3 regions of the Vreelandella indica genome follow, and region 3 is predicted to be linked to each of the others. Evidence: predicted binding sites of a transcription regulator. Region 3 holds the regulator's gene; each other region holds the start of a gene.
The links. The regulator sigma-54, encoded in region 3, starts transcription at its own class of promoters, with help from an activator protein. The targets are predictions, from matches to a motif close to TGGCACNNNNNTTGCTNT.
Positions count from the first base shown of each region.

Region 1: codB (cytosine permease) is a predicted target of sigma-54. The motif match lies at 1,782-1,799, and genes of this name have one in related genera.
Region 2: V8L71_RS09165 (DUF3305 domain-containing protein) is a predicted target of sigma-54. The motif match lies at 1,784-1,801, and genes of this name have one in related genera.

Region 1 is NZ_JBANSO010000032.1:4,336-7,612, reverse strand. Features, by position in the region: gene V8L71_RS17890 (PucR family transcriptional regulator) at 1-480, opposite strand, end outside; gene codB (cytosine permease) at 480-1,736, opposite strand; gene V8L71_RS17880 (LysR family transcriptional regulator) at 2,116-2,979, shown strand; gene V8L71_RS17875 (BCCT family transporter) at 3,141-3,277, opposite strand, start outside.
Region 2 is NZ_JBANSO010000010.1:115,150-118,426, forward strand. Features, by position in the region: gene V8L71_RS09155 (4Fe-4S dicluster domain-containing protein) at 1-411, opposite strand, end outside; gene V8L71_RS09160 (DUF3306 domain-containing protein) at 610-1,236, opposite strand; gene V8L71_RS09165 (DUF3305 domain-containing protein) at 1,236-1,673, opposite strand; gene V8L71_RS09170 (formate dehydrogenase accessory sulfurtransferase FdhD) at 1,850-2,719, shown strand; gene mobA (molybdenum cofactor guanylyltransferase MobA) at 2,716-3,277, shown strand, end outside.
Region 3 is NZ_JBANSO010000001.1:204,920-208,196, forward strand. Features, by position in the region: gene lptA (lipopolysaccharide transport periplasmic protein LptA) at 1-338, shown strand, start outside; gene lptB (LPS export ABC transporter ATP-binding protein) at 350-1,099, shown strand; gene V8L71_RS01010 (RNA polymerase factor sigma-54) at 1,223-2,638, shown strand; gene hpf (ribosome hibernation-promoting factor, HPF/YfiA family) at 2,737-3,045, shown strand; gene V8L71_RS01020 (PTS sugar transporter subunit IIA) at 3,050-3,277, shown strand, end outside.

The DNA of each region.
Region 1 (3,277 bases), on a different contig from region 3:
AGCAGCGCGCAGCCTAACCAGCTCCGGCGTGTTCGCCCCTCCATTGATTAATCGCGTCAGGAAAAGCCGGGTCGACTGCCCGGTGAGGTTGTCCTGGACGATGGCGTTGCTGAGGGTTTCCATCACCATGACCAGCGGCAGGGTGTAGGGTTGCTCGAACAACGGACAACTCAGCTCATTGGCCAGCTTGATCACGCTTGCGGGAATCTCCTGCATGCCCTCCGCGCCCGTCAGGATGACCATGCCCGCCGCACGCTGCTCGGCCCCTTCGCGGACCAGCTGCTGCAGACTGGCTTCGCTGCGTGGCCGGCTGACGCCCGTCACGAACACCAGTTCGCCGCCCCGCACCCAGGGCGCCAGGGTGTCGCCCTCGACAAGATAGGGCCAGCGAATTACACCCTGGCTGCCCTGCCACCCGGCCCGCAGGCATATGCTGTCGAGGCCTGGCAGGCGGGGAATGTCGGCACAGAGGATGGCCATCAGCTTTTCGCCACACCCAGCGAGGTGGCGCCTGAGGGCAGGTAGCTGAGCATCGCGTAGCCAACGACGGCGGCCAGCACGCCCACGACCGGGGGCAGCACGGGCGATGCATATGCCGCGGCGGAGCCGATGACGTAAGCTCCTAGGCCATGCCAGTTGAAGGCCGGCAGCCGGGCTTCCGCCAGTAACGGGTACTGGCCACGGTGCTTGAGCCAGAAGTCCGCCATGATGACCCCGCCGATCGGCGGTATGAAGGTACCCAGCAGCACCAGGAAGGGGGTCAGGAAGTTGTACATGCCGCCGATGGCCAGCACGGTACCGACGATGGCGCCGCTGGCCGTGACGATACGACGCTTGTCGGTGCGCAGCAGGTTGCAGCCGGCGACGGCGAAGTTGTAGATGGTGTTGTCCTGGGTGGTCCAGATGTTCAAGAACAGCATCAGCACCGCCAGCACGACGAACCCTTGCGCCAGCATCACGCCCACGATATCGGCCTGTTGGTAGACCAGCGTGCCGAGGGCACCTGTGAGCACCATCAGTCCGTTGCCCACGAAGAAGGCGGCCAGCGTGGCGATCACTGCGATCTTCGGCGTGCGCGCGAAGCGGCTCCAGTTGGTGGCCTGGGTGCCGCCGCTGACGAAGGTGCCGAACACGATGGTGATAGCAGCCGTCACGTTCATGGTGGTCGTGGGCGTCTGACTGGTCAGTCCAGCGAACCCACCCACGTCGACCAGCCCCGTGTAGAGGCTAATCAGGATGAATACCAGCATGGCCGGCACGGCGAACCGGGACAGCAGATCCAGACCGCGATAGCCGACCATGGCGGTGAGACAGAAGGCCAGGCCGAAGAACACCATCAGGGGGGTCGCGTAAGCCTCCGGGATACCGGTCGTCTTGACGAGCACCAGTGCGATGGTGGCGGTCCCCCACGCATACCAGCCAATCTGGGTGAAGCCTAGGATGATGTCGGAGAGTTTGCTGCCCACCTCACCGAAGCAGAGGCGCCCCATCAGCACCGAGTTCAGGCCGCTCTTGCAGGCGATATAGGCCAGAATGGCGGCGTAAGCCCCCAGCAGCAGATTGCCGACGAGAATAATCCCCATCAGTTCGCCGATGGCGAAGGCCTCACCCAATGTGCCCCCCGCCCACATGGTGGAGGTGAAGAAGGTGAACCCCAGCAGGACGAGTGAGGTGGAGACCAGGCCCCGGCGATCGCTCCGCGGCACTTCACTCAAAGGATAGTCGGAAGACCCCATGCTTAACTCCTTGATTTTTGGTATCGAGCATTCTCTACATGGGTAACTGCAATCCCCATGCCATCCTGGGCTGATCAAACAAAGTCAAAGACCGGGTGTGAAAAATGTGGATGGCATGACGGCTATTACTGTGCATACTGCATAGCCCTTTGCTTAAAAGCCCAGCGACCGCCTACGGCTTTTCCATGGCATGCGCCAAACATGACAATGACGCACTATTGCGGTGCACCTACCTTTAACAGCAATGGAGGCAGGAACGCCGAGGAGACGGCATTGCCAGGCATGGTGCCTATTTCGGCACCCACACGGCATTCTCCTTACATGATAGGCGCCAGTTTGTATAATCAGCGCTTACATCAGACACCGACATGGCAGAGTGATGACAAATATACCAACCGACCTGCTGAGGACCTTTGTCACAATCAAGGACTTGGGTGGCTTCACCAGTGCGGGAGAACTGTTGGGCCGATCGCAGCCCGCCATCAGTTTACAAATCAAGAAATTAGAGGAACTTCTTGAAACAAAGATATTTCTTAGAGGGTCAAGCTTGGAAATGACCGAGGACGGGGAATACTTGTACGAAGCCGCTCGGCAAATACTAGAGGTCAATGACCGGATCATTGCCAAGGTGAGGGGAGACAATATCTCGGGAAAGGTCAGGCTCGGCATCCCCAACGACTTTGAATTGGCATTTTTACCTAAAGCACTAAGAAAACTGTCAAGGGTTTACCCCAATATCAATGTCGAAGTCGACTGCGAGATCAGCAAGGTAATATTACAGCGTTATCAGAAAGGACATTACGATATTGCCTTGGCCATGGAGCGTGCCGAACATAGCGAGGATAGAGACGCGCGTGATTACCGGCTGGAGAGCCTGGAATGGGTTTACAAGGATAGTCTACTCATTGGAAACTATGACGACCCGATACCTCTGATTGCCTACCCTCAGGGTTGCGTCTACCGCTCTCTCATCGAAGAAGCCCTGAAAGGTCAGAATCACTCTTACCGCTTCATGTACACGAGCACCAGCTTGCTGGGTATTTTCTCAGCCGTTGAAGAGGGCCTAGGGGTCACGGCCATGGCCAGCTCCGTAATCCCAGACCACCTGAAGCATGCGGTCAGCACCGACAGTCTTCCGGGCCTTGAGAAAGTGTGCATCGGGCTGTACTACAAGGAGCGTGAGCTGAACGTGGCCTCGCGGCACGTACTTGACTTCCTGCGCTCAGGCATTGCCAACTTGTAGAAGCCGCAAGAAGCTATCATTCGTGCAGGACATGAACCCACCATATGTTCCAAAGCTCTAGCCTGGCAGCGAGTACACAACTGCCAGGCTAGACATCACTTAACATCTATATGGCTATGCCACTGAACAGCAAAAGATCAGTGCAGCATTATCTGCAAACGCTACCGTGAAGCACTTGGCTTCAGCGAGTCATCGGTCATGGCCTGAACTTCTCCTTCACTATCGATTTGTAGTTCCAGGTTCGGATCCGGGTCATTTACTGCTTTTTCCAGCTCTTTAACCGAGTTATCTCTGTTCA
Region 2 (3,277 bases), on a different contig from region 3:
GCGCTCAATCAGTGCGCGAGCAATATCCAGCGGCGCATCTTCATCGTCAAGTTGAACGCTAAAGGCACCTAGATAGCCATTGATACGCAGTTGGCTGAGTTGTCCCTGGGTCAGCGTCTGGGCGACCAGCGGTTCGCTAGCCCCGAGAGGATCGACAGCATCGTTTCCCGGGCTGTTCGCGTCAGACTCAGTGACAAGTAGCGTCAGCGATGCCAAGCCGCGCCCCTGTAGAGCGCGAGCGGCAGGGTAAACGTCGGCTTCGGTACCTATTAACAGCGCATGACCACGGCTGTGATAGGTCACATTGGCAGGCGTTAGGTTAGCTGGCCACGAGATACGTCGGCGTACCGTTTCCCGAGCCTCGGCATTGCGCTGGTCGTCTATCGACGCCAGTTGGATTCGTTGGTTCATGCGCTCTCACGGTCTGGGAATCATTCTTATTATATTTTTGAGTTATATATTTAACTATTGTGGCATAACAATACGTTGAAGCTAAGTTCAGCCTATGTGCAATGCTGATATTTGCCAACTTAATTACCGTCAACGCTGCCAACGCTAGCAACTAAATCAATGCTCAACTTATTGATTTTTATATACTAAGGAATAATGTCATAGTTTGGTATGAGTGTCAGATAAATAATCAGACTGGTCGTCTAGTGAAGGCTCTTTTACAACGTTGTTACTGGCCGTGCAAGGTGCGGAGTGCTCTTCGTCGGCAGCTGTCGACGGCTCACTGGCTGCCACTTCAGCCGGGGACTCGGTGTGGCCCTCGTCTACTGGCTTATCAAGCGCCTCTTCCACTTTATGCGTCCAGCGGCGCAGTTTACCGGCGAGATCTGCCGCCATCGGTTTCAACAGCTTATTGTAGTCGGCGTCGTAGTCATCCAAGCCATCGCGCACGTTGTAGTTACCGGTGGCCCATAGGCGTTTCAATGCTTGTCGGCGTAAAGGGCCGCTAACGCCCGGCGCCATATACGCACTGAAATCGCTGCCTGCTTCCAGCGTGTCAGGATCTGGCAAGGTGTGGTCGAGACTGCCGGGTTCTGGCTCCTCGGCTGACGTTGCCAGGGGCTGGTCGTTCTCAGCGTTAGGTTGCTCGGCCTCGTTATGAAGCGCTGCCTCCTGGTCAGCAGGTGCCTCATCAACGGGCGTAGTATCTGGTGAAGCGGACGCCGATGCGTCCTCTTCTTTTTGCACATGGCGCTTTAGTCGCGACCAGCGTTCCAGGCGACTCATTACGGCTGCTCCTTGGAGGGCGTGTCTTTGGCGCGCCCAGCCCCTTTGTGTTTTTTCTTGCGCATTTCCAGTGGCGCTTCCCCATGGCGTGCCAGATAACTCTCAAGCCAGACCTGAATGGCCATTGGCATCGGTGCTTCGAGCACCTGTTGCTCGCCATCCATCCAACCAGCCGCAACGTCCTGACTAGCGGTAATCACATCCGGCTTGGGTGTTTGTCCGGTAAAGCCTGCTCGCACAAACAGTCGCGGAGTAGTCGACGTTAGATTGAAGCGGTAAGCAGCACGCTCGGTCATCGACAGCTGCAGGTTAAGGACATTATCCCCCTGATCGCCCAGCGTTAGCTCAGCAATGCGCCACTGTGTCAGTGTAAAACGCTTCACCTGCTTGGGCTCAGCTACCAAGGTAATACTGATAGGGCGTAGGTTATCGCTCATATTTTAAAAACCCTGCACCTTGCATGGATGACATGTGGAAAAATAGCACTTAGAAAATAGTACTTAGAAAAATCGCACTTATAAGGATAGCGCTTGAATGGGTAGACAAGTAAGCATCCCCAGCGCCATCATCGTCAACCCTGTCGTTTTGCGAGAACTATTTCGCGAGGATTACCATGCCCGCCCTTCAGCCTGCCTTTCAGATAAGCCGAGCCCGCTTACCGGCCACCACCGAAATCAGCATCGTTGATGAATATGGCGATGCGCGTCAGCAGGCCATCGCCGCTGAACGGGCACTCACCGTGTATCTCAACAAACGTGAAATCGTCACGCTGATGACGCTGGGCGATGACCCTGAAGCGCTGGTCGTGGGCTATCTACGCAACCAGGGGTTACTGCGTGCCGCAGCTGATTTAGCCGCCGTGCAGGTGGATTGGGAAGTAGAGGCCGCGGTCGTCATTACACGCCACTTGCCCGAGGATTTAGAGGCGCGCTTAAGCACCCGCACGGTGACGACCGGCTGCGGCCAGGGCACGGTCTTTGGTAAACTGCTCGACCAAACCGCTCTGACGGCGCTTCCTGATACGCAGTTAGCACAATCCACGCTCTATCAACTGCTGCAAAACCTCAACGCCTATAATGAGACCTACCGTAGCGCGGGCGCCGTTCACGGCTGCGCGCTTTGCCGCCAAACCGAGGTGCTCGACTTTGTTGAAGACGTGGGGCGGCACAATGCGGTGGATACCCTGGCCGGGCGCCAATGGTTGCAACAAGCCGACAGCGCCGATGCCGATATTTTCTATACCACTGGGCGACTGACATCTGAGATGGTACTCAAAGTGGCGCAAATGGGCATTAGCGTGCTGGTTTCGCGCTCCGGTGTTACCCAAAAAGGCGTCGAGCTGGCTGAACGCTTCGGCGTGATGCTGATTGCCCGCGCCAAAGGCCGCCACTTTCAAGCGATTAATACGCAGAATCGCTTGGCGCTGGATGCGATACCTAATCGACCATCTCATGCCCGTTCATCTAAAGAGGCAAGCTCATGATTCCCACTCACGAACTCACCGGCATGATTCTCGCAGGCGGCGAAGGGCGCAGAATGGGTGGCCGGGATAAAGGGCTTGAGCCGTTCGCGGGCCTGCCATTAGTCGGCCATGTCGTAAAACGCCTTGAAGGCCAAGTAGCCGAACTGCTGATTAACGCCAACCGCAATGCTGACGCCTACCGCTTCTTCGCCGATCGCGTGATTGCCGATGAAGAAGGCGGCTTTAAAGGCCCACTGATGGGTATCTATAGCGGCCTACGCGCGGCAAAAACGCCTTGGTTACTGGTCGCCCCCTGCGACTCCCCCGCCCTGCCTGACAATTTAGTGGCGCGCATGGTGGCTGGGGTTGGCGATCATGACATCGCCGTGGCCTTTGACGGCGAACGGCTGCATCCAGTGGTTGCCCTGCTGCGCACTTCGCTGGCGGACGATTTGGCCGCTACACTTTCCGAAGGCGAACGCAAGATTGACCGTTGGTACGCCCGCCATGCGTGGTGCAAGGTCGACATGTCGGATTGCCCCGATGCGTTTGCCAACCTTAATACCGAAGAAGAGAAGT
Region 3 (3,277 bases):
GCCAAGGCGGAATGCAATTACGTGGCGAGCGAGTAGAGATCGAACGCAACGAGGCAGGCGAGCTCTCCCGCGCGACCTCCACCGGTGAGCGCGCTTACTTACGTCATCAAGCTGAAGGGCAAGAAGGCCCTACAGAAGGTTGGGCAAGGCGCATTATTTATCATGTCGCTGAACGCCGCGTTGAGCTGATCGACCAAGCCGAATTAACGCAACAAGAAGACACCTTCACCGGCGGTCGCCTTGAATATTTCATTGACCGTGAAGTGATTCAGGCCCGCTCTGACGTTGACGGCAGCGAAACCCAGCGCATACGTATGACGCTTCAGCCTGAACAATAGGGAGCCAAGCCTTGGCAACTACAGACACTGCGCCAATCAAAACCCTATATGCCCACCACTTGGCCAAAAGCTATAAGCGACGCCGAGTCGTTAAAGACATCAATTTAGAGATCTCCCAAGGCAGCATTGTGGGCTTACTGGGCCCTAACGGCGCGGGCAAAACCACCTCGTTTTATATGATTGTGGGGCTGGTGAAATCCGATGCTGGCAAAGTGGGTATCGACGATGTAGATCTAACCCGCGCGCCAATGCATGAACGCGCTGCGGCGGGTATCGGCTACCTTCCGCAAGAAGCGTCTATTTTTCGTAAATTATCGGTTGCCGATAATATTATGGCGATACTCGAAACGCGCAAAGAGCTCAGCCGTCGCGACCGCGAGCAGCGCCTGGAAGCGCTACTTGAAGATTTTCACATTACCCATATTCGCGACAACCTGGGCATGAGCCTTTCAGGCGGTGAACGCAGGCGGGTGGAGATTGCTCGCTCACTGGCGACAGAACCCGCATTCATTCTTCTGGACGAGCCCTTTGCTGGCGTAGACCCCATTTCGGTGGGCGAGATCAAAACCATTATTCGGGCATTAAAGCAGCGCCACATCGGCGTACTGATTACCGACCACAACGTTCGCGAAACCCTGGATATTTGTGATATCGCCTACATCGTGGGCGATGGTCAAATCATCGCCAGCGGCTCTCCAGCCTCGATACTCACTAACCAGAAAGTGAGGGAGGTTTATCTAGGCGCTGATTTCCGCCTCTAGCCTATTTTTCACTTCTAATTAGCGCTCTACAACAACTTTACTACCAATGGCATGCTTATTGCACTTGCACCGGAGACCTACTCACACTAGGGTGGAGCATTCTGATTAACGAGTGGTTCTCAGATGGTCATGAAAGCTTCTCTTCAACTGCGCATGGGCACACAGCTGACCATGACACCTCAGCTGCAGCAGGCCATTGCTCTGTTACAGCTATCAACGCTGGACTTACGTCAAGAAATTCAGCAGGCCCTAGATGCCAACCCCATGCTGGAACAAGAGGATGAATTTGGCGAACAGGCTGCCAGCGAGCCCAAAGAGGAAGAGTGGTCAGAGAGCATTCCCACCGAGCTCTCGGTAGATAGTGATTGGTCTGACACCTACCAAGATATGGGCAGTCACGGTGGCTCCAGCAGCGAAGGACCTGATTTTGAGCGCCAGGCTGCTGGCCAGAGTCTTCATGGGCACTTGCTGTGGCAGCTAGCCATGACTGATTTTGGCGCGCGAGAGCAACTTGTCGCAGAAAGTCTTATCGACGCGTTAGATGCTAATGGCTACTTAACTCAGCCGCTCAACGACATACGTGAAGGGCTTCGCGCCCAAGGTGTCGATGGGCTTAGCCAGCGCGAAGTAGAAACCATTCTGCTTAAGCTTCAGCAATTTGAGCCAACAGGAATATTCGCCCGCGACCTGCGGGAGTGCCTGATGCTGCAGCTGGCCACTCTTCCCGATGATACGCCGTTGCTGGTTCCTGCCCGCCGCTTAGTACGGCAGTTTCTGGAAGCGCTCGGCAAAGATGACATGCGCTTACTAAAACGCCGCCTGGGACTCGATGATGACCAGCTGGCTGATGTCATTCTCCTCATTCGTAGCCTTGATCCACGCCCGGGCAGCGCCTATGGCGATACCGATGATAGTTATGTAACGCCCGACCTGGTCGTACGCCATGACCACGAAGGCTGGCACTTAGAGCTCAATCCTGAGGCATTGCCAAGGCTTCGCATTCAGCCCGACTACGCAAGCTTAATAAAGCGTGCGGATAAAAGTCAGGACAATCAGTTTTTAAAAGAACACCTGCAGGAAGCACGCTGGCTGATCAAGAGCCTCTCTAGCCGCAACGATACGCTACTGCGCGTTGGCCGCGAGATTATCACCCGGCAAATTGGCTTTTTAGAACACGGCGAAGAAGCCATGAAGCCGCTCATATTGGCCGATATCGCCGAGGCCGTGGAAATGCACGAATCGACTATTTCCCGGGTAACCACTCAGAAATTTATTCATACGCCTCGCGGCGTATTTGAACTCAAATACTTTTTCTCAAGCCAAGTCAGCGGCCAGGATGGTGACAGCCATTCAAGCACCGCTATCCGCGCTCGGCTGAAGAAATTGGTTCAAGAGGAGCCGCCAGGCAAGCCGCTTTCTGATAGCCGCTTAGTCACGCTATTAGGGGAGGGGGGAATTCAAGTAGCGCGTCGAACGGTGGCTAAATACCGTGAAGCCATGGGCATTCCCTCCTCTAGCGAGCGACGTCGTTTGCGCTAGCACAAATCAACGTTTTAGGGAAACTCTCGACAAGGGCTTTGCAACGCGGCAAAAAGGGTTACAATCGAAGTACAGTCCGATGGATAAGGAGTACGTCAATGCAAGTTAATATCACTGGTCATCACGTAGAACTGACTGACGCCTTGCGTGACTATGTCAACGAAAAGCTTGAACGTGTAGAGCGCCATTACGACAACATAACCACGGTGCAAGTCACCTTATCTGTGGAGAAAGAGCGCCAGCAGGCCGCCTGTACACTGCACGCAGCAGGTGCTGATTTACATGCGGAAGCCCTAGACAGTGATATGTACGCCGCTATTGACGCATTAGCGGACAAAATTGATCGGCAACTCGTTAAACATAAGGAAAAAGCACAAGCTCGCGCCCAAGGCGCAGGCGTGCGTTAATTCAATGACGTTGGAAACCATACTCCCCCCGGAACGTGTTCTCTTTGACGTACCCGGGGGCAGCAAAAAAAGGGTGCTGGAATTTTTCAGCACCTTTATTGCCCAAAATATCCCCAGTCTGGACAGCCAAGAAGTGTTTAGCCGTTTAATTGGCCGTGAGCGCTTAGGCAGTACCGGGATTGGTAACGGCGTGGCTATTCCCCATGCGCGTAGTCCTCACTGCTCGGCCCCA